DNA from 3 places in the Lysinibacillus sp. GW823-FHT06C08 genome. Region 2 is predicted to be linked to each of the others. Evidence: predicted binding sites of a transcription regulator. Region 2 holds the regulator's gene; each other region holds the start of a gene.
What was found. Region 2 encodes LexA, which represses DNA repair genes until DNA is damaged. Its sites were predicted from a motif close to CGAACATATGTTCG; they were not measured.
Positions count from the first base shown of each region.

Region 1: uvrB (excinuclease ABC subunit UvrB) is a predicted target of LexA. The motif match lies at 3,223-3,236, and genes of this name have one in related genera.
Region 3: AC1Q6O_RS10915 (YhjD family protein) is a predicted target of LexA. The motif match lies at 1,824-1,837, and genes of this name have one in related genera.

Region 1 covers NZ_JBXAHN010000001.1:424,112-431,929, reverse strand. Annotated here, with positions in the region: gene uvrA (excinuclease ABC subunit UvrA) at 1-1,162, opposite strand, end outside; gene uvrB (excinuclease ABC subunit UvrB) at 1,170-3,149, opposite strand; gene AC1Q6O_RS01930 (IDEAL domain-containing protein) at 3,477-3,725, opposite strand; gene AC1Q6O_RS01925 (competence protein ComK) at 3,952-4,461, shown strand; one part of gene prfB (peptide chain release factor 2) at 4,502-5,530, opposite strand; one part of gene prfB (peptide chain release factor 2) at 5,532-5,606, opposite strand; gene AC1Q6O_RS01915 (competence protein ComK) at 5,707-6,243, opposite strand; gene secA (preprotein translocase subunit SecA) at 6,609-7,818, opposite strand, start outside.
Region 2 covers NZ_JBXAHN010000001.1:946,293-954,110, reverse strand. Annotated here, with positions in the region: gene tkt (transketolase) at 1-1,075, opposite strand, end outside; gene AC1Q6O_RS04405 (DUF896 domain-containing protein) at 1,201-1,434, opposite strand; gene AC1Q6O_RS04400 (GNAT family N-acetyltransferase) at 1,624-2,151, shown strand; gene def (peptide deformylase) at 2,276-2,854, shown strand; gene AC1Q6O_RS04390 (YneB family resolvase-like protein) at 2,874-3,539, opposite strand; gene yneA (cell division suppressor protein YneA) at 3,536-3,898, opposite strand; gene lexA (transcriptional repressor LexA) at 4,017-4,634, shown strand; gene AC1Q6O_RS04375 (gamma-glutamyl-gamma-aminobutyrate hydrolase family protein) at 4,740-5,462, opposite strand; gene AC1Q6O_RS04370 (prepilin peptidase) at 5,497-6,249, opposite strand; gene AC1Q6O_RS04365 (DUF2339 domain-containing protein) at 6,510-7,818, opposite strand, start outside.
Region 3 covers NZ_JBXAHN010000003.1:171,369-179,186, forward strand. Annotated here, with positions in the region: gene AC1Q6O_RS10905 (M15 family metallopeptidase) at 1-140, shown strand, start outside; gene AC1Q6O_RS10910 (hypothetical protein) at 645-1,271, shown strand; gene AC1Q6O_RS10915 (YhjD family protein) at 1,933-2,223, shown strand; gene AC1Q6O_RS10920 (Ig-like domain-containing protein) at 2,264-3,331, opposite strand; gene AC1Q6O_RS10925 (hypothetical protein) at 3,409-3,537, opposite strand; gene AC1Q6O_RS10930 (hypothetical protein) at 3,762-4,298, opposite strand; gene AC1Q6O_RS10935 (YpjP family protein) at 4,295-5,026, opposite strand; gene AC1Q6O_RS10940 (hypothetical protein) at 5,965-6,147, opposite strand; gene AC1Q6O_RS10945 (hypothetical protein) at 6,301-6,585, opposite strand; gene AC1Q6O_RS10950 (hypothetical protein) at 7,552-7,818, shown strand, end outside.

The DNA of each region.
Region 1 (7,818 bases), 520 kb from region 2:
TCTCTTTAAAACGACGCTCTACATTTCGGACAACACCTTCAAATTCAATCATTTGGTCTCGTACATTGCCAAACTCATTTTCATAATGGAAGTGAATCTTCTCTTTACCTGAGCCAAATAACACTTTGTCCATCTTGTCTCTTGGTAACTCTTTTACTGGCACATCCATTGGAATATTATAGTGATCACAAACTGCTTTTAATAATTGTGGATAGTACTGTGAACTTGTTGGCTCCCAAGGTGCAATAGCATGCTCTAATAAAGAACGATCCCAATCCGGCACCACTAAATCTAAATCCACCTCTTGCGTCGAGCCTAAGCCGTCACAGCTTGGACAAGCACCAAATGGACTATTAAATGAAAACATGCGTGGCTCTAGCTCACCAATAGAAAAACCACAAATAGGACAGGCATGATGTTCACTAAATAGTAATTCCTCATGCTCCATGACATCTACAAGCACACGACCATCGGCCAAACGAAGAGCTGTTTCTAAAGAATCACTTAAACGTGCAGCGACACCTTCCTTCATTACAACACGGTCGATCACTACCTCAATAGAGTGTTTTTTATTTTTATCAAGATCAATCGCATCATCTAAATCTCGTAAATCTCCATCAATTCGCACACGAACGAAGCCTTGCTTTTTTAAATCTTCTAGCAGTTTTACATGTGTTCCTTTACGTCCAGAAACCATTGGAGCAAGGAGTTGCATTTTGGTTCTTTCTGGATAAGTTAATAAACGGTCCACCATTTGCTCAATCGTTTGGGAAGTAATTTCTATCCCGTGATTCGGACAAATCGGCTTACCAATACGTGCATATAGTAAACGTAAGTAATCATAGATTTCTGTAACCGTCCCTACCGTAGAGCGTGGGTTACGACTCGTTGTTTTTTGGTCTATTGAAATAGCAGGCGATAATCCTTCGATTGCATCAACATCTGGTTTGTCCATCTGCCCAAGAAATTGACGCGCATAGGCGGAAAGAGACTCGACATAACGTCGTTGTCCCTCCGCATAAATCGTATCAAATGCTAATGAAGATTTACCTGATCCTGATAATCCTGTTAAAACGACTAATTGATCACGTGGAATTGTGACATTAATATTTTTTAAATTATGAGCACGTGCACCTTGCACGACAATTTCAGTATTTTTCACAAGTCATTCACCCTTCTACCTTCAATTCAAATATTGTATCTCGAAGCTCAGCTGCACGTTCGAAATCTAGCGCTTTTGCCGCTTCCTTCATTTCTATTTCTAGAGAAGCTACGAGCTGGTCTCTTTCTGCCTTTGTCAGCTTTTTGCCCTTCGTCGCCTTTGTTACATAGGATTTTTCTTCTTCTGCCACTTGTGTAGCACGAATTACTTCTGGTATTTTTTTACTAATGGTTTGAGGCGTAATACCATGCTCTTCGTTATAGGCCATTTGCAATTCACGACGACGTTTTGTTTCATCGAGCGCCTTTTTCATCGAGTCGGTTACATGATCTGCATACATGATGACATGACCGTTCGCATTACGCGCAGCTCGGCCAATCGTTTGAATGAGTGAACGTTCTGAACGTAAAAATCCTTCTTTATCCGCGTCTAATATGGCTACAAGTGATACTTCAGGAATATCAAGTCCTTCACGCAATAAGTTAATTCCAATTAGTACATCGTAAGTGCCCTTCCGTAGCTCACGAATAATCTCAATACGCTCTAATGTTTTAATCTCAGAATGCAAATACTCAACCTTTAAGCCCATTTCCTTCAAATAGGCCGTTAAATCCTCTGACATTTTCTTTGTTAGCGTTGTTACTAATACTCGCTCATCACATGCAATTCGACCTTGAATTTCATCGATTAAGTTATCTATTTGCCCTTCAATTGGGCGGACATCTATTAATGGATCCAGTAAACCAGTAGGTCGAATAATTTGCTGGATCATTTCTGGTGTATGTTCCAACTCATAGGGTCCAGGTGTGGCAGATACATAAATAGCTTGATGTACTCGATTTTCGTATTCTTCAAAACGTAATGGACGGTTATCTAGCGCAGATGGCAAACGGAAACCATGTTCTACGAGTACCCCTTTACGCGCTTGGTCACCGTTGTACATCCCTCGTACCTGTGGAAGAGTTACGTGACTTTCATCTACGACAAGCAAAAAGTCCTCAGGGAAATAATCAAGCAACGTATATGGAGTCGCACCTGCTTCACGTAAAGTTAAGTGACGTGAATAGTTCTCAATCCCTGAACAAAAGCCCATTTCACGCATCATTTCTAAATCATAACGTGTCCGTTGCTCTAGACGCTGAGCCTCTAATAATTTATCCTCGGCACGCAGTAAAGCTAGACGATCCTCTAATTCTTTTTCAATGTTTTCTATCGCTTTTCGCATTTTTTCTTCTCGTGTAACGAAGTGGGATGCTGGGAAAATAGCGACATGCTCTCGATCTGATAGTATTTCTCCAGTTAAAGCATCTACCTCACGAATGCGATCAATTTCGTCCCCAAAAAACTCGACACGAATACAATGCTCATCACGTGAGGCTGGGAAAATCTCTACTACATCTCCTCGTACCCGAAACGTCCCGCGTGTAAAACTAACATCATTGCGCTCATATTGAACATCTACAAGTTTGCGCAGTAGCTGATTACGTTCAATTTCCATACCCGTGCGGATCGAGACAACCATTTCACGATATTCTTCTGGAGAACCAAGACCGTAAATACAGGATACAGATGCAATAATAATGACATCATCACGCTCAAATAATGCAGAAGTTGCAGAGTGGCGTAGCTTATCAATTTCATCGTTAATGCTAGAATCCTTTTCTATATAAGTATCTGTCTGCGGTACATAGGCTTCTGGTTGGTAATAATCATAGTAACTAACAAAGTATTCTACAGCGTTATTTGGAAAGAACTCTTTGAACTCACTATATAATTGGCCCGCCAACGTTTTATTGTGTGCCATAATGAGTGTCGGTTTTTTAACCTGCTGGATTACATTTGAAATCGTAAATGTTTTCCCAGTTCCTGTTGCACCAAGTAATGTTTGATGACGCTTGCCTGCTTTCACACCCTCCACTAATTCCGCAATTGCCTGTGGCTGATCTCCATTAGGCTGATATGGCGCTTGTAAATCAAAAGTTTGCACACCTGTCCCCGTCCTTTCTTTCCAATTTGTACATATATTTTAGCATAGCAATATTAAAATTTCGAACATTTAACGAACGAATGTTTGTAAATTTTTTTTTCTATCCCTAAAATGGAATATGGATACTCAACCTTCTACTCTCATAATAGCCGTTTCGTCAGGTTTTCAAGCCTTATCTAGTAATGAGATGTCAATTGTAGAATGGTAGTCGTTCCTTCTCTTTTCTCATTTTTAGAGCAATACTTTTTATACATTAGGTGAATGGCACAGCCACTCTATCATCTCCAAAAAAAATCCCGCTCTCCATAGTCGCGGAGAGCGGAATTATTAATATGATTCATCTTCTGATTGCTGCAAGGAATTGAGTTCGGTTGCGTATTGATAAAATGCGTTTTCATCTTTTTCATCGAGCGCTCTATCTATTAAAACGATGAGCTGCTCTTGTCGATGCATACGCTGGATACGATTTAAAAATAAATCTAAATAAATCTCGTTTAATAATTTCTCTGCCTCATCAACTTTTTTTGACTGACCAACGGCTTTTAGAAAATCTGTGTACGAATAATATTTATCCAACGATCTCACCCCGATCCTTTTCTAAATTATATGAAAATTGAAATTAAAAAGCAATGCTTACGATTTGAAAATAACTTGGATTAACTAGTAAACTCGTGAAATTTAAAGCAAATTCTCTAAGCATTTCATTCATTTATCAACCTTGTTTCATTACTTTGTATATTTTTTGAAATTCATTTTATGTATTACACTACGGTTATCAATAGAAAAGGGAGGCACTTCCAAAATGACTAGTAAATTTGTAAATGGCTATTTAATTTCCTTTAACACTTACTTGCTCCAACCAGTTCAGCATGACACTAAAGTTTTCACTCATGTTATAGACAAACATAATGAGCTAATTGTTACTCGGAAGCCGATGCATGTACTGCGAAAATCTTGTATTTCATTAGGCTCCACCTATGAAGCAGCAAAGCAATCTGCTAAACGCTTTTTTGGTAATCAACATAAGCTACCAATCGTCGTGGCCTTTGATTATGGTTTTCCTTGCATCTTTCTACCAACCTATTCACCTAATTCCATTCATAATATATGGATAGGGCTCCATGCGATTATCAATATTACGCCGAGCGAAACAGGATGTGTGGTCACATTAAAAAACGATCAAAAGATTGAGCTACCTATTCAATATGCTTCTATTAGTAAACAGTTTGTGAATGCTTCTATGCTCTATAAACATTACATGAATGAACGAAAACAACTTAGTCAAGATTCACCCTATCATCCATTCTTTTAACTAAAAAATCCCCCAAGAAACAACTCTTGGGGGATGGCTATTAGTTAATTTTTGAACGTAAGTAAGCATTAATAAATGGATCTACATCGCCGTCCATTACCGCTCCGACATTCCCTGTTTCTTCATTCGTACGGTGATCTTTTACCATTGAGTATGGATGGAATACATACGAGCGAATTTGCGAGCCCCAGCCAATGTCCTTTTGTTCACCACGGATCTCATCAAGCTGCGCCTGTTGCTTCTCTAACTCTAATTGATATAATTTCCCTTTTAACATAGCCATCGCTTTCTCACGGTTTTTAATTTGTGAACGTTCTGCTTGGCATTGTACAACCGTACCAGTCGGGATGTGTGTAATACGAACAGCTGAATCTGTTGTATTAATATGCTGACCACCCGCACCTGTCGCACGATACGTATCAATTTTCAAATCCTCTGTACGAATATCAATTTCAATATTTTCGTCAAATTCTGGCATGACATCGCAAGAAACGAAAGAAGTATGTCGACGGCCTGATGAATCAAATGGTGAAATACGCACTAGGCGATGGACACCTTTTTCAGCTTGTAAATAACCGAAAGCATTATGACCTTTAATTGAAATGGTTACAGATTTAATACCTGCCTCATCACCAGGAAGATAATCCATTGTTTCCACCTTAAAGCCACGCTTCTCAGCCCATCGTGTATACATACGTAGTAGCATAGAACCCCAGTCTTGTGACTCTGTTCCACCTGCTCCTGGATGCAACTCTAAAATAGCATTGTTTTGATCGTATGGACCACTCAATAATAATTGCAGCTCAAAATCAGCCATTTTTTGTTGAAATTCTACCAGTTCTTTTCCTAACTCTTCCTGCAATTCTTCGTCTGGCTCTTCACGTAAAAGCTCCAGTGTCATATCTAAGTTCTCATGTATTTCTTCTAACTCTTTATATTCATTGACGATTGCTTTTAAACCATTGCCCTCATTAATGATCACCTGTGCACCTTGCTGATCATCCCAGAATCCGGGCTCTAGCATCATTTCATCTAGCTCCTGTATACGTGCCTCTTTGTTTTCTAAGTCAAAGAGACCCCCTGAAGTCCACCAATTTTTTGGCTGTAGTGTCTAACACATTGCGTACATCTGCTAATTCAATCATTGTAAAATCCTCCGAACGTTAGTAATGGAGACTAGTGTGAAAGCTCCGATCTTACTATTATAACGTTTTTACCGAGGAAAACATACATAAAAACACTACTCTACGTCTCGTCCTCAAGCATATCAAGCGCAAAACGTTGAAATACTTTCACACGATCATATTGAACAAGTAAATGCTTCGTTCTTCGCTCTAATCTATATTTTAATAAAAATGCCCGCTGAATACGATACTCTATCGTTTTGACACTAACATCTACAATAATATCCTGACCATTCGTAAAGATTATCTTTGTACTCTTTTTATCCACAGAGAAATACTCTTCAATATGATGGACAGCAAACCATATACATTCCGGATGTAGAGGTGACTTGCTTGGAAACCATAAAATATTCCCTCGCTCATCCACAACGATTGGGTTTTTATTAAGCTTACCTAAAATCATTTTTGATCCATCAAAAGCCCCTCTTAAGCTAGAACCATAATAACGCAGATTATAGTCCATTAACTTTGTCGGCGGTATTTTAGAAATATAATCTTTACTTTTTTCCATCACCCGAGTACATAAATTTCCAAAGGAATCATACACAGGCATATACAACATAGTTTCACTACTCATAATATCCTTCTTATGCATCATTATTCCCCCTTTATGCACTTATGTTTTCAGCCTAAATAAAAAAAGAATATACCAATGTCCGTACATTCCCGATTTTTTCTACAAGTCGAAATTGCTTGGAAAACTCTATTTCCACCCACATTTCTCCCACCCCATCTTCAATCTTTTGTCACTCTTAATTCTTTGTTTTCCAACTCATCTAATTATTAGGATAATAGTAAATAATAATAGAAGTATTCTCTAAAACTAAATTCCTAATATTACAGCTATTGTATACCCACATTTTACTATTGTCTATAAATTATGACTTTTATGACAATATTTTATTTTTTTATACAAAAAAAGATCATTTCAACATACAGTTAAAATGATCTTTTCCATTTCTATTATTGAGCTGCACCATGACAGTTTTTAAACTTCTTACCACTTCCACAAGGACATAAATCATTGCGTCCAATATTTTCAGCTTTACGAACGGGTTGCTTTTTCGGAGCAGGACCGCCTTCTTCTTTCGGATTAACAGCCTGACCTTTCGCCACCTCTTCACGCTCAAGATTGCTGCGAATTTCAGCCTTCATTGCATACTTCGCAACATCCTCGCGAATGGAAGCGACCATATCTTCGAACATCGCAAAACCTTCTTGTTGATATTCACGTAGCGGATCATTTTGACCATATGCACGCAGATGGATACCTTGACGAAGTTGATCCATAGCATCAATATGATCGATCCATTTTGTATCAATAGAACGTAATAAAATAACTTTTTCAAACTCACGCATACGCTCTACTGTAAGCTCTTCCTCTTTTTCATCATATCGAGCGTGGACAGCTTCTGAAATCAATTGGTTAATGTCTTCTGCAGATTTACCTTGGAAATCAGCTACTTTTAGTTGACCTTCCTCTAACAAATTAGCAGCTACAAAGTCATCAATAGCCTTTAGATTCCAATCTTTTTGCTCACCTTGTGTATAGAGTCCGACAACATTGTCGATCGTCTCTTGAATCATTGACTCTACAAGGACGCGCATATTTTCTGTTTCTAGCACATCATAACGCTCTTTATAAATAATCTCACGTTGCTGACGGAGAACATCATCATATTGTAATAAACGCTTACGAGCATCAAAGTTATTACCTTCGACACGTTTCTGCGCTGATTCTACAGCTCTCGACACAACTTTTGATTGCAATGGCTGTGTATCGTCCATACCTAAACGCATCATCATCGCCTTCATATTATCTGAACCGAAACGACGCATTAAATCATCTTCTAGTGATAGATAAAATTGTGTCACCCCTGGATTCCCTTGACGACCAGAACGTCCACGAAGCTGGTTATCAATACGACGGGATTCATGTCGCTCAGTACCAATAACCGCTAACCCGCCAATTTCTAATACACCTTCACCAGGTTTAATGTCGGTACCACGACCCGCCATGTTTGTAGCAATCGTTACAGCACCCTTTGAACCAGCATTAGCAATAATTTCTGCTTCGCGTTCATGGTTTTTTGCATTCAGTACATTGTGAGGGATTTTATGTTTATCAAGCAATTGCGAAATAATTTCAGATGTTTCAATCGCAACCGTACCA
Region 2 (7,818 bases):
AAGAACGTGTTGCTACAGATTTACCAGCTTCATACACTGGTAATTCAGAAGCGAAGTCTGCTGGTAATTCACCATTCATAGCATGTTCAAATTGAGCTGCTAACTCTGGGAATTCTTGTTTATAAGCAGTAAATTTCGCATTCCAAGCTTCTTCAGACTGTGCTCCTTGCACTTCAGCTGCAGCATTAAACGTATCATATACTTCAGCAGGGATTTGGAAAGGCTCGTGTGCCCACTCATAAGCAGCTTTTGTTAATACCACTTCATCTGTACCAAGTGGAGCACCATGAGAATCTGCTTTACCCGATTTATTTGGAGAACCGAAACCAATCACTGTTTTCACTTCAATCAATGTTGGTTTGCCAGTTGATTTTTTAGCTTCTTCAATAGTTGCATTAATCGCATCAACATCTGTGCCATCTGCAACTTTTAAATAATTCCAACCATAAGATTCAAAACGTTTTTGTACGTTTTCTGAGAATGACTTTTCTAAGTCACCATCTAAAGAAATATCATTAGAATCGTAAAGCACGATTAATTTTTCAAGTTTTAAGTGACCAGCTAATGAAATAGCCTCTGCTGCAACGCCTTCCATTAAGTCACCATCACCACATAATGCAAATGTATAGTGGTCAACGATGTCATGACCTGGTTTATTGTAAGTAGCTGCTAAATGACGCTCAGCCATTGCCATACCTACAGTCATGGCAATACCTTGTCCTAGAGGACCAGTTGTCGCTTCCACACCTACTGTATGACCATATTCAGGATGTCCTGGTGTTAATGAATCCCATTGGCGGAAGCTCTGAATTTCCTCCATTGGTAAACCATAGCCGCCTAGATGAAGTAGGCTGTATAGAAGCATGGAACCATGACCAGCTGATAATACAAAACGATCGCGATTATACCATTTTGGGTTCGCTGGATTATGGCGTAATTGTTTTGTCCAAAGCGTATAAGCCATTGGCGCTGCCCCCATTGGTAAACCTGGGTGACCAGAATTTGCTTTTTCAATAGCATCGATTGACAAAGTTCGGATAGCATTAATTGCTAATAAATCCGCATGTTGAGTCATTATATTGTGACATCCTTTCTCGTCCTATAATTGTTCTTCTACAGTTTAGTCAACATTGCTTTAGAAAACAATGCTTTTGTAATACTATTTGTATTTTCATACATACTTTATTGAATTGTGTCACATTAATTTAGAAATTTATTTTTTTTCGCTTGTCTTACCTTCTCAGGCGTGACATCATTTCCTTCTGCATCAACCACTTTTACGTTTTCAATCGTATCACGCATTGTTGCTCTAAATGTATCTAAGTATTCCTTACGAAGCGCTGTTCGCTCCTTTGCCTCTTCATCCGTTAGTTGACCGCTTTTCGCTTTAGCAGAAAGTTCATTTATACGGTTAATTTTTTCTTTTGATAACATCGTTACACACCTTTCAGTACCTACCTTATTGAACTCAGTATGCAAAGTATAGCACGGTTTCCCATTAAATGCAGTTATACCAACCCCTATTCAAGCTGTTGAAATAAAAAATACATGACTTCCAGATGTTTGAAGTGTATAAATATTATATGGAAGGAAAAATTTAACTATCTATTGGAGGATATACATGTGAACGTGACAACTAAGCGATTACTCATTCGAACATTTCAAGAGCAGGACTGGGAAGCTGTTTATAGCTATACTTCAGATGAAAAAGTGATGCACTATATGCCTGAAGGTGTTTTCAATGAAGAACAGGCAAAGAAATTTATTGCAGAAAATAGTAACGACAAAGCAAAACATTTTGCTATTGTTTCAAATAATTGCGAGCAAGTGATTGGTCATATCGTTTTCCATCCTTGTTTCGGCGATCATACTTATGAAATCGGTTGGGTACTAAATCCAGCTTATCAAAATCAAGGCTTTGCTTCTGAAGCTGCTCGTGCTGTATTAGACTATGGATTTAATGAAAAGAAACTTCATAGAATTATTGCAACGTGTCAGCCCGAAAATATCGCTTCCTATAAAGTTATGGAAAAGATCGGAATGAGGCGTGAAGGATATTTTAAAAAGTGTATACCATATGGGAATGAATGGTGGGACGAATACTATTACGCAGTTTTACGTGAAGATTGGAATATTTTATTAGAAGATTAGAAGAACGTTAAACGCTTGTGAAAATGCGCGCCTATAAACGTTGTTGGGCACTGCATCTATGATCCGACCATACAATTTAGCTTGATGAACTTCTGAAGAAGTCCTATTGAGGAGGTATGTTTCGATGGCAAAATTTCATCCTGATTACATGATTACTATGAAAGATTTTGTAAAAGAACACTCAGACCTATTACGAAAACAAACGCAAGACGTTGCAATACCAGTTCCCTTAGAGGACCGACATATATTATTTTCTATGCTTCAATATTTAAAAAACAGCCAAGACCCGATTTTAATAAAAAAGTATAAACTCCGTCCTGGTAGTGGCCTCTCTGCCAATCAAATTGGCGTAGATAAGAGAATGTTTGCTGTACTTTTTGAGAATCACGACCAAAAACATGAAATGATGTTCATTAACCCAAAAGTAATGAGCCATTCTTTCAATATGATCTATTTGCCTGAGGGTGAAGGGTGTCTGTCTGTTAATCGACCTGTTCACGGTTTTGTACCAAGATATGAACGAATTAAAGTAAAAGCCTATAATATTGATGGACAGGAATTTATTATGTCTTTAAAAGGCTATGAATCTATCGTTGTACAACATGAAATCGATCATTTAAACGGCATTATGTTTTATGATCGAATTAATAAAGATAACCCTTTTCAGCTACCCAAAAATGTTATTATTGAAAGCTTATATTAAAAAAAATTAGCGGGCTATATTATTTGCCTGCTAATCTTTCTTGATGCTCTTGGAATCGGCGATGTACGGTTGCCTTACTTACCTCAAAGCCTAGTCCTCTAAGCGTAATGGAAATTTCCTCAAAGGTAAAACCACGATTCCGTAGCTTCACAATTTCATCAACAGGGAGTTCTTTACGTTCCTGACCATGTGGATTGCCACGATTGGATAGGTTATTTTCAGGGCGATAGCCATTTTCAACAGCACGTCGCATACCTCTGCGGATTTTTGCATTATGTATTCTACGTTGATATTCCTCTACAATTGCTAAAATCTCTAGTAGCATCGTATCCATTTCGTTTAATTGGACTGGTCCTGCATCACGCATCGAATAAACATCTGTTGCTGATTTTTGTAATAAATGCAATACTGCCATTCTTGCATTTCCACGACCTAAACGAGTTTCATCTTGTACAAAAAGAGCTTTTATTTCCTTCTCTTTTATAAAATCAAGCATTTCAAGTAAGCCTTCGCGTTCAACATCATAACCGCTATGCTTATCTTTAAAAACACCCTTTACTTCATAGCCTTGTTCTTTAGCATAGTGCACTAATTCTTCTTGTTGGCGCTCTAATGAGGAGCTTTGCGTTTCTTTTTCAGTACTTACTCGGCAATAGATAACAGCCGTCATTTGATTATTTTTCATTGTTCGTTTCTCGCAATTTCAATAGTTTTGATGGGACTGGCTTGATCACTCAAAACTGGAATGACTAGAGATTTACCTGCCACGATTTTAATGTCTGCTAACTCATTTTCTGATTTGACAAGCTTAATCCAATCTTCTTTACTCATTTTACCACGGTATTGTTCTGCTAACGACCACAAGCTATCCCCATGTTCGATTTGAATTTCAGCGTAATTAACATCCCCCGGATCAGTGATGTAAAGGTAACTTGCGAAGAGTAAACAAGCACCTAATAATATAGTGATATGTGTATTTTTCTTTAGCCATGTCATCATTAAAACCTCATTTCTAGAATGTTTGTTCGGAATGTATGTTCTCATAATAAAGCGAACAAACGTTTTTGTCAAACACTTTTCGAACCTATGTTTGCATACGTGTTCGCATTCTGTTATACTATCAAATAAGAAGATTGATATTAGAAAAAAGAGGTGAGCAATCATGAAAAAAGTATCGAAAAGACAAGAGGACATTTTAGCGTTCATTAAAGACGAGGTACGAGCTAAAGGGTATCCGCCATCAGTCCGTGAAATCGGGGAAGCTGTTGGACTTGCTTCAAGTTCAACTGTTCATGGTCATTTGGCTCGATTAGAACAAAAGGGTTTTATTCGTCGAGATCCAACTAAGCCACGTGCTATTGAAATTCTTGAGCCTGAGGAATCCATCCAAAAGCAACATGTCATCCATGTACCACTTGTAGGGAAGGTTACAGCAGGTTCTCCTATTACAGCTATCGAAAATATTGAAGAGTATTTCCCACTGCCAGATACATATGGCACGAGTGAGGATCAGTTATTCATGTTAGAAATTATGGGTGAATCGATGATTGAAGCAGGAATTTTAGATGGTGACTTAGTGATCGTAAAGCAAAAGTCAACGGCCATTAACGGAGACATTGTTGTAGCCATGACAGCTGAGGATGAAGCTACTGTAAAACGCTTCTTTAAGGAAAAAAACCATTTCCGTTTACAGCCTGAAAATTCATCAATGGAACCGATTATCGTCGATCAAGTATCAATTTTGGGACAAGTTGTTGGTCTTTACCGCCGTGTACATTAATTAAATGAGGGTTTGAGGATTGTGTTCCTTCACTGAGCATATATCCTCTTTTTTACGCAAAAAAAAGAATCCATTAACTATTGGATTCTTTTTACAATGACCTCTCTATGCTTCTTTTTTAAATTTCAAGCTCGCTTCAACAAATGCTGCAAATAACTTTTGTGCATGCTGATCTCCCGCTACAGCTAATTCCTCTGGGTGCCATTGGACAGCCAAACAGAATGGTAATTCTTCATGCACCACTGCTTCAATAATGCCATCACATGATTTCGCTGCAACTTTTAAATTCTCCGCTAGTACATTCACTGACTGATGATGAAAAGAATTGACGGCAATTTTCTCTTGTTCCAGAATAGTCGCTAATAAATTCTCCGCAATAATTTGTACATAATGCGTTGCTACTGACCTACCAGCTTGTTGCATATGTTTGATTAGCTTCGTACTATAATGGTCACTATCAATGTCCTGATATAACGTCCCACCTAATGCAACATTTAATATTTGGATACCCCGACAAATGCCAAAAATAGGCATTTTACGTACAAATGCAGCCTCAATTAATGCTAATTCCACGGCATCTCTAGCTGGATGAATTTTACCTAGCTTTGGTGAAGGCTCCGCTCCAAATAGAAAAGGATGTACATCATAGCCTCCCGATAGCATTAAGCCATCCGTAAGGGCTAAAATTTGAGCAGCATCTTCCTCCACACCTAACGGAATAATAAGGGGGATACCACCCGCCTTAATAATACTTTTGCTGTAAGCAGCATTTAAATGAGCTGATAAATCATCTTCTACAAAAGCTGTAATTCCAATAATCGGCTTCACTTGATTCCCCTCCACAACATTGAAGATTAAACACTTACCAATAACCTAAATACCAATTGATGAACGAATCTCCGTAGAAATAAACAATAGTAGCGGCTAATGCAATAGATGGACCAAAGGGAATATGTGTTTGTCTTCCTTGTTTATGCTTTAATAAGACAACTATTCCGATTATCATACCTATGATAGCGGCAATAAATAAAGTCAACAACGTATGAATAGTACCGAGAACGAGACCAATTAAAAAGAAGAATTTAATATCGCCCCCTCCCATTCCACCTTTCGATAAGACCGCAATACTGTATAATATGCCAAAACCAACGAGTGCACCCACTAGGCTGTCCCACCAAGGTGTTAAGGGTGACAGTACACGTCCTATGACCAAAAAAGGCAAAAAGAATAAAAGAATCTTATCTGGAATTAACAGATAGATAAAATCTGAAACAACTATAATGACTAACAATGAGATGAACGATAAAGCTACTAAAAATTCTAAACTCCAGTTTAGCTCCAAATAAGCAAAGGCGAATAATCCCCCAGTTAACAATTCTATCACTGGATATAGCCAAGAAATTTTAAAGCCACAGCCTCTACATGTTCCTCTTAAAAACAGATAAGACAATACTGGCACTAAATCAAGAGCCGTCAATTGTCTCTGACAGCTCGTACAATGGGAGGAAGGATATACAAGAGACTCCTTCCGCGGCACACGTAAGCCAACTACATTATAAAAAGAGCCAAAGACTAGACCAACTAAAAAAATGATAATTGTATAAGCCATTTCCAAATTTATGTCCTCCTAAACCAATAGGCGCCCATACAATAAGTATGATGCGCCTATTCATATAATTATTGTAGTCTTGCTCAGCAATCCCCGTATCGAATGTTATTCAAAACAATGGACATTGAAAATGAGTGATGTATTTGAAGAATATTTCATAAAAGGTTTGAAGTCATACGGTACGAAGAAAGAGGGAGTAGAGTAAGAGTAGTATCAGTTTAGCACAATATAAAAGAGATTCCAAAAATTATTGGAATCTCTTCAATTTATTTCCTCAGCAACCTACCTGACAAGAGCATGCCAATGCCACCAATTGTTATAAATAGAACAGCTCTAATTAATAAATCAAGGGCTGATAAGTCAAAGAAAATAAGCTTGATAAACGCAATGACTAAAATAACAAAACCTGTAGTATGAAGCGTTTTTAAATGTTGTGTGGAACTAAGCCATAGCGAAATGCTCGCTGTGAGGAATAATGTAATCGTTGTAAGAGCTATACTTAGCTTCCAATCAAGTAGATGACTATACGTAAATTGATGAACAAGCCCCCATATTGAGATCATTGTGAGTACGACACCTGAGCTAACAATAGTGTCTACATATTTCCCCATTCGCTCTTCATACAGCCGATAAATACGGCCCTTTACTAGAACGTCTATAATAATCGCCATAATTACTGCTATATAAACTAATCTGGTCATCATATTTAAGCTATCCATCATAGAAGGCTTTGTGCTGATCATCAAAGATAATACTATAAAGAATGCTCCAAGGACAGGTGTTAAAGCACGCCCTTTGAATTTCTCTGACACGAGCAGAGATCCTGCAAACAAAGCAGCTAGTGCAATACACATCAAATACTGAATACCATTTGTTGCCGCGAAATAGGCTGAATCTAGTTTGCTCATATATGCTAAGAAGTAGCCTGTGGCTATTACTGCTAAAATATCTATGGCATATAAATCCTTCATGACTTTCTCAAAAGGTGATAACGTTTCTTTTGGGCGTCTAGCATACAAGTAAATGACTACTAGATAAATAATTGGCATGAACAGACTTAAATGCTCAAAGCTAATAAATGGTGTCGGTTCATGGAAAATGAAGTTTAGCAATAATGTAATCACAAGGAAAAATGATGTGACTACCTTCATCATACTGGCACGTAATCGTAAGCTCATCATTACACCTGCAAAAGCGATCAATGGATATAGTAAATCATCCACTTTATCAGGGATATTCATAATAAGTAGCGTATTGCATACGGCAATAAACGCGAGTGTTATAGCACTATCAAATACTTCCTGCCATTTTTGACGATGACTATAAAACGCTAATGCTATTAATAAACCAATGAAAATAAGTAGCACCGCTTCTCCATATTCGAGTGAACGTATGATCAGGTTCATCAGCAATAAACTAAATGACCCTAACGAAAATTGGAGACCAATATGAAGAGGTTTCCATTTAGATTGTGCATTATATAATCGACACCAGCTTACATAAAAGATTGCTAGTATAGCAAGTAAACCAAAAGCAAAGACAACTTGCTTGTCATGATTCATAAATGCTACAACA
Region 3 (7,818 bases), on a different contig from region 2:
CTAAAGCAGCTGTACGTGATTACATTAAACAATCAGTGGATAAAAAGAAAATCGATAAGTCGTGGCTTGATAAATTCGATCAAGGTACGATGACAAGTGGTGATTTTGAAGGTTTAAAGATTATTATCTCTCAACGATAAAGCAGATGCCCGTTACATTAATTGGTAATGGGCTTAAAAAAGAAATAAAAATTACATTTTGATAAATATTTTTTTAAGGCGAAAAAACAAACTTAATAAAATATTTCAAGAGTTTTAGTTAGAATTTTAAAAAAACATTACTTTAGTTATATCTGTTAAATAAAAATACGCCAAATAATGACGGTTATCTTGGCGTGTTTTGGCGTAATTTGTTAAAAACCGAAAAAATATGAAAACTAAGTTATAAATCGCGCCAAAAAAGTGGCGTTAAATTTCCATTGAAATGGATATAATGGTAATGATAGGATTGTTATGACTCGAGTGAAAGAAATTTAGATTATAATCTACATATTTATTTACGTAAATAAAAAATACTTACATTACAGTAACGTCAATTCCAAGTTGGTGTAAGTAATAATTTATGGAGTTAAAAAATTAAGAATGTATAGATTTAAATAGTTCCAATAGTAGAAATTAGATGTTAATATACAGGGAGAGAAAAGAATGAAAAATGTAAATAAGTTATTTTCAATTTTTGGTTTTGTAGCTTTAATTTTCACGTTATTTTTTGTTACTTCTACAGAATCGTCTGCAAGTGAATTAGATGCAGATGTCAATTCTGGATTAGCAGAAGGGGAAGTAGTTGTTGATTTTACAGAGGTTCTTGATGATGAAGTAATAGGTACAGAGGTTCCTTTTGAAGATTTAATTTCTCCATCTAATCCTAAATTACGTGAAAGACACTTAATGTGGTTTGCTACGGCTTCAACTTATGAAGGTTTAGTATATGGCGAATGGAATTATGCTGGCGCTTCTACGGTAAGTGGAGGAGCATTGACTGCATCTCACACTTCAACTGTTGCTCATAGGTATTCTGGTACATTTAAGGTTCCACTAAAATCATTAGAAAGTGTATTAGGTTTTGATGTTACTAAATCGTGGTCGGAAACAGTAAGTTATACTTCTCCGAATTATCCGAAAGGAAACTACCGTTTAGAATATAGACATGTGTACAAAAAGTATAAAGTTACACAAGAACAAAAATATGATAGTCGTGGACCATCTTATGATTATACTTTTAATTTCGTTGATAAGTGGGTAGAACGTCAGTATAGAGTAGTTCAATTTTAAAAAGAAAGAGTAAACAATTTATGATTAAAGGTATTTTTGGTTCCATTTTTTTATTAATATCAACTATGTTTTATTTGACCCGATATATTTGTGCTTCAATTGGTGTTTCAAAAAGTAGTACTTGGTCCACAGAAGAATTCAATGTTTTTCTTAAGAATGTTCCAAATAACTTATTGATATTAAGTATTATTTTTTTATTAATAGGGTTGTTATTTATTGTGTGTGGTGTCGTAGATCATCTAAAGAATAAAGATAATAATTGAATTATTCAGGATTGAGTGAAGTTGGAATCAAGATGACTTAGGGTAGCAGACGCTACCCTTTTTCTTTTTGGCTCGGTGGGTACTGGAGGGAGAAGGTGAAACGTGGCGGTTGTCAATCCAAATTTGCGGTATCGGACCGAAGGGTGGATAAGGAGCAAATTTGAATTCGACAACCTTCGACAAACCCGAACCCTCTTGGCTAAATTATTTCAGTTATTATAACAAAGCCAAGAAAGCATAATTGCAGTCTTGGTTTTTTTATTTCCACAAATTAATGCTTGTCAAAATACAAACGTTTGTTCTAAAATAATACAAACAAACGTTCTTATTGAAGGGAAGAAGTTGTATGCTGAAACCTGAACAAAGAAGACTATTTCATAAATTTTTAATTTCTAGAAATGGCAGTTCAATCATTGCAACGTGACTTCCCTGTAATTGAAAATTTGAAAATGAGTAAAGTTTATTTACCAATCCTTGATAAGTTACTAAAAGACATTTCCCATGATTATTACGATTCAAAAAGATTATTGGCGAAAGAAAAAATAAGGTTATTTAAAGTAGAAAAGATTGACGAGTATTTTAGTGACGTTCATATAGCTACGGCTGGTAATGATGTGGTACTCAGATATGCTAATATGGCTCTTAAAACTCAGGTAGAAAAATTATTATTAAGTCACCAAAATAAATAACCAGGCGCTCATAAAATGTGAGTACCTGGTCTTTTTGTGTTTAGTATTCTCTTACTTCAAAGGATGCAATTTTATCATGTACAATATATTCTGTTACTTTTTTATAAGGTGAAATTGTTTTTGAAAATTTGAATGTTGAAGTACCTTGTGCACTTTCAAACCAATTTAAGTAATTGTTTAAAACTGTATTTGTAATATCATATTCTTTTGTTATGCCGTTCACCAATGTGATACTTAGAATAGCACTTGAAAATGCATTATCTGGTTTCTTAACAATTACTGTGCTAGTGGCTGTAATATCAGTGCCTTCAATTTTTGCAGTAATAATTGCTTCACCTTCTTTAATAGCTGTTACATTTCCATCCTGATCTACAGTAGCAACGGATTCATCACTAGATGACCAGATTACTTTTGCTGTATCTGGAGTAACAGTAGCTGTTAATTTATCTTGGTTACCCTCTAGTAGTTCTAATGCATTTTTGTCTAATGTAATTGATTCATTATTTGTTACTTCATCCGGAGCCACTAATTTACCGTCAACGTCAATTGCATCAATTCTAAGATTGAAAGTATCTACATTAGGTGAGGTACTTGCTACCATAACCTCAACTTTATGAAAGCCAAAGTCTAAGCCATCTTTTTTAAATGCTAACGTTTGAGATTGATCAGAACCAACAATTTGAAGATTACCCTGATCAATTCCATCTATTTTAACTAAAGCGTCTTTTGAATATGATGGATGCCTATATGTAATAATGTTTATTTTACTACCTAGAAACCAAAATTCCATTTTAGCAATTACATTTTTCTTTGCGCCAGTGCTTCCTTTTTTATAATCATAAGCAGCAGAAGCTACTGTGTGTCTTGACCACTTATCTTTTTCGTAAAAGATTTTGTTATGAGTATCATCATACCTTTTCCAACCAATTTCAGGTTGTGTGAGTCTATCACCTACTATTGCACTATTTTCAGGAGTATTATTTAAATTAGTTACCCCTTCTTCATAATCTACTTCTTCTGCTGCCGATGCACTTTCAACACTAATACTAACTAGTACAAATAACGTTAATGCTAGATAAATAAAACCATTTTTCAATAACTTACTCACTTATGTATCCTCCTTTAAGATTATTTAAGGCAATTACTTAAAAAAACCTATAAAAACAACTTTAAACAATGAAGGACTTATTTACCATAATAAAAATTTGTTATTTTTGATAATAAAAAAAGCCCCTCATTTGAATGGCTAATTAATGCTTCGTCCATTGAATTTTTAAACTTCTCAAATTCAGCATCTTTCATATCACCATTCATTTGTATAAAAAACAGCCCATTTGCATGTGTGTGGTGAGTAAAGTAAAGGAGACTCTTTACCTAATTCATCATAATATGATTTTGCTTTTTCTAATCCTTTTTTATCTTTGAAGGAATAAAGATTATTATTTCACAGGGCAAATAATATAAAGACCAAAACAGCTTAAACGTGCTATTTTGGTCTCATTGATTTATCTTTATATTGTAATAGTTAATAATAGCTATTAACTTATTTCATTAATAATGTTTTTTATCCAATTAGAAATTAACATATCACTCTCTTCAAAAGTCAAATCACTCTTTATTTTTAAATAATGTAAATCTTTTCTTAACATCGGTAACTTTTCTCTTAACGGATAATTGTTTTCAGATTCTTCATCGATAAAAACTAATTTTTGACCGCCATCTAAAGTTTTATATACTCTACCTGTATACTCAAGGTCATCAATATAGACATAAGCATGCCCTCTAGCTCGGGGATTTAAGTAAATATGATTCCCTTTTAGTTTAGAGAGTGAATACATAAAAGCTTCTAATCTTGTTTTATTAATATAAAATTTATGTCCATAGTAGAGTTGTTTGTGTTTCTTTGGATTGATATCAAATGTCTCGTATCGAACACAAATATCAGTTTCTTTAGGTTGTTTCTTATAGGTCCAATGAGAAAATGGTAACAACCGTTCTTTTACTAAATAATCAATATTACTATGGTCTAAATCACAACCATAACTTAAAATAAAAACTTCATTTAATTCATTCAATTTGGAGTTCCCCAATTTGGTAAACTTCTATGTCTCAAGAGTATTTGTTCATGATGGTCTACAAAATTGTCATATTTAAGATGGTAATGCCAATTAGTAACTGCCTTATTTTGTTCAAGGCCTACATGTCCTCTCATGATAGAATTACCATTTTTTCCGTAAATTTCAAAAACATGTTCCCCTTGTCTGATTCCATTTGCCCCAGAACCTTCTGGTCCTACAAATTTAGAATAGCCATGTTTATCAATTTCTTTTTCAGCTGCTGCTATCCATTTATCCTGTACTTTATCTTTTACTTCATCACCAATCTCTTTTTTTATTTTATCACCCATTTTCTTTTTAAGTGCATCTTTAATTAATACTCTGATTAATACATTTGCTACACGTGGTTGAATGTTATCATTGTTAGTTACATTCTGTGAAACAGCAAAAGCATGTAAAGTTATTGATGGATAATTAATATCATAAAAATATTTTAGTAATGCAATATTTTGATCTTCAAGACCATATGAATTAAGAACATTAACATCAGCATTTTCAAGAAATAAACTGCTATGTTCAGAAATAATATCTAAACTTAGTTGTATATCATCTTCTGTTAAATTTGTTTCTTGTCTAATTAAATCTAACTCATTTTGAGTGTTAGCGGAACTAGTTAAAGGTAAAGTTAACTGAAGCATTAATGTAAATATTATTAAGATTGATAATTTGTTAAGTATTTTTTTCATTTTCGACTCCTTATTTTTTAATTATTTAGTATTCCGGAATATCAACTTGATTTTACCATATATTACAACATCATCAAATAAAAACCTTAAAATGAGATAATTCCTAATATTAAAACTATTTAATAAAGATGACTTGATCTAACCGGGACACCTGCAAGCATGGTAACAACTTTATCTGTTAATGAAATGGGACTACTCGATACTATTAAGTATTTGTTTTTAGGTGATGTGGACAGAAATAATAGCGATTTAAAAATGATTTCTACAATTCGTATCACAATGGGATATTATGTTTTCGAGTACTGTTATGATAATGTCTTTAAAATAACTCCAACAAAGTGCAGGCTCGCTTCAATTAGTAATTATTCTTAAGTTAATGTGTTGCTTTAATTGAATAATTTATAAAAGACCACTTCGCTAGGGTGCAGTTCATGATGGGTGGTCTTAAATTTTCCCCATCATATCTCCACCAATTGTAGAAAATAAAGCTCGATAAATGAAAATATCCATAAAAAAACAACCGACAAATTCTGTTATATCATAGGATTATCGGTTATATAGAAGTATAAAAAGATACGCCTGAATACAGCATTTCTATAGGAAGCATTCATGGCTGTACTGAAGATGGATGACACGAATTAATATTGATATAGCAGCGTTGGATAAAACAAGTGCTTTTATATCAGTAAGGTGGGTTTACCACTATAAAATATTTAAGCAATTCTTATAGAGCTTGAGTGAATGAGTCAGAGATGTATGTAAAATCTTTGTCCACTTTCTTACTGAGGTGGACAGCAATCTGTTATGGTAGCTTGCTATGTCAATGTCTGTTGCTATTAGTAGGTTCCTTTGACTGATTAATAAAAATTAATTACTAATGTAAAAAAAGACCACTTCAAATGAGCGGTCTAAATAGATAAACGTTAAATAGTCTTAGATTATAATGAAGTGGACTTACCTTTTTTCTCATTCATAATAAGGTCTTCTTTATCTGGGTGAGGGAGTTCATTACCCTTACCCCTATTAGGTTCTTTAATTTTTCCTAGGTCTGCTCCACTAGAAAATGATTGTTTTGTTGGCTCATCTGTTGCAAATTCTGTATTTTTTTTATCTCTTTTCATTTTTGACACCTCCTACAGATATTATTTAACTGATCCGATTAAATATCCCTCGTTTATTTCAATTTAATCGATAAATATTTAAAATGACCTCCCTTTGGTGGTCATTTGATTACTTTTTTCTGAAAATACTTTCATTATGTGCTATAAAACAAATTACGAAAAAAAACGCACATAGCCAATAATTTTCTTGAAAATCCATATCAAACTTTTAATAACAAAATAGAAAAAAATAATGTTAACTATAAAACCCATACCTAAAAAACTGAAACCCTTATTAGCATATATATGTAACCAATCAAATGGAAATCCGTAGATACCTATTAAATTTTCCAAATTATCATTATAATTTTCCCTTTTTCCAATAATAAAAGGCAAACAAATAACTAAAATAATACTTAAAAATATGATCCATAAATTCGGCTTTTTGTCATTATCCACTTTCATTCTCCTCATGATGTTATATCTGTATTTAAAAAAACTAAAAAACTGACTTTATTCGCAAATATGTTGTTGGTAATACTGCATTGGCATTAACAAAAGCTAGGGAACTCATTTTTAAGAATTTAACATAAATTGGAAATGTGAATTATTCTGTTTCCCGTTGGAACGCTACTATTTATTTTAAAATAGAAAATTTTGTAAAAAAACTAAGGCTATAAAGTATTTATTAACTCAGTTTATTATTCCAATGGGTAAATTTAGTTCATAGTTGATTTGTTGACAGCCTTGTTAAGCCGTCAGTAAATCCTATAAAGTGCTACTCAATCTGTACTTTCTATTGATGTTTAACTTACAAAATTTGTAATTCGCTTTATTACAAACATAATTTCATGCGTCGAAGTAATTTTGCAAATGTATTATCGAATGAGTTTTGGAGGTTTAGATTTCTAAAATTTAATGAAACACCATTTATGAAAATTATCAGCTATTTGTAAAGGATGCTTCGAATATGAAAAGGCGGTTAGTATGGTCTAAATGGTTAAAGAATATACTAGATGTAATGTAAAGGGTAGAAAAGGGGATGGGGATTATTGGATTATTAAATATTATTATGAGCGCTTTTGGGATTACTATGATAACTTTATTTCTTTTTCTTTGGTCACTTGATGAAGACAAATGGAGTTTAATGGGTATTTCCTCTTACATAATTCCTGCCATATTAATTTATTTTGTTGTTTTTGTGTATGTGTAGAAATTAGATAATTCTAGCAGTGAACTTCATGTATAGTAAATGAATATGAATACTTTTTATCAGGAGGTCACAGAAGGTCGAAAAATCTATGGACAAGTATACTTATACAAAGATAAAATATTCATTTTCTTTATGTAGAAAATTCAAAAGTAGTAATCCTAGCGCTAGAGTGATTGCTTCAAAATTTATTACTAGTATGGAAGTGAAGATGAATGGCATTCATAAAAGATAGATCATTTAGTGCCTCGAAAACAAGTATGGAGTTTAAGATAGTGGAAACGGGTTCTGTTTCTAGTACAATTAATATTAGTTTTAATTGTGGTAATAATCATTTGGGTTATACATTTTTCGTTTTACGAAGTGACCTGATGATGTTACATACGTTAATTCTAAGAAATTGGGATGAATTTTTAGAAGCAGGAGTATGGGATTCAACGGATCCTTCCTTTTCGTTGTCTATCTCGGCAAACAAAAGTGAG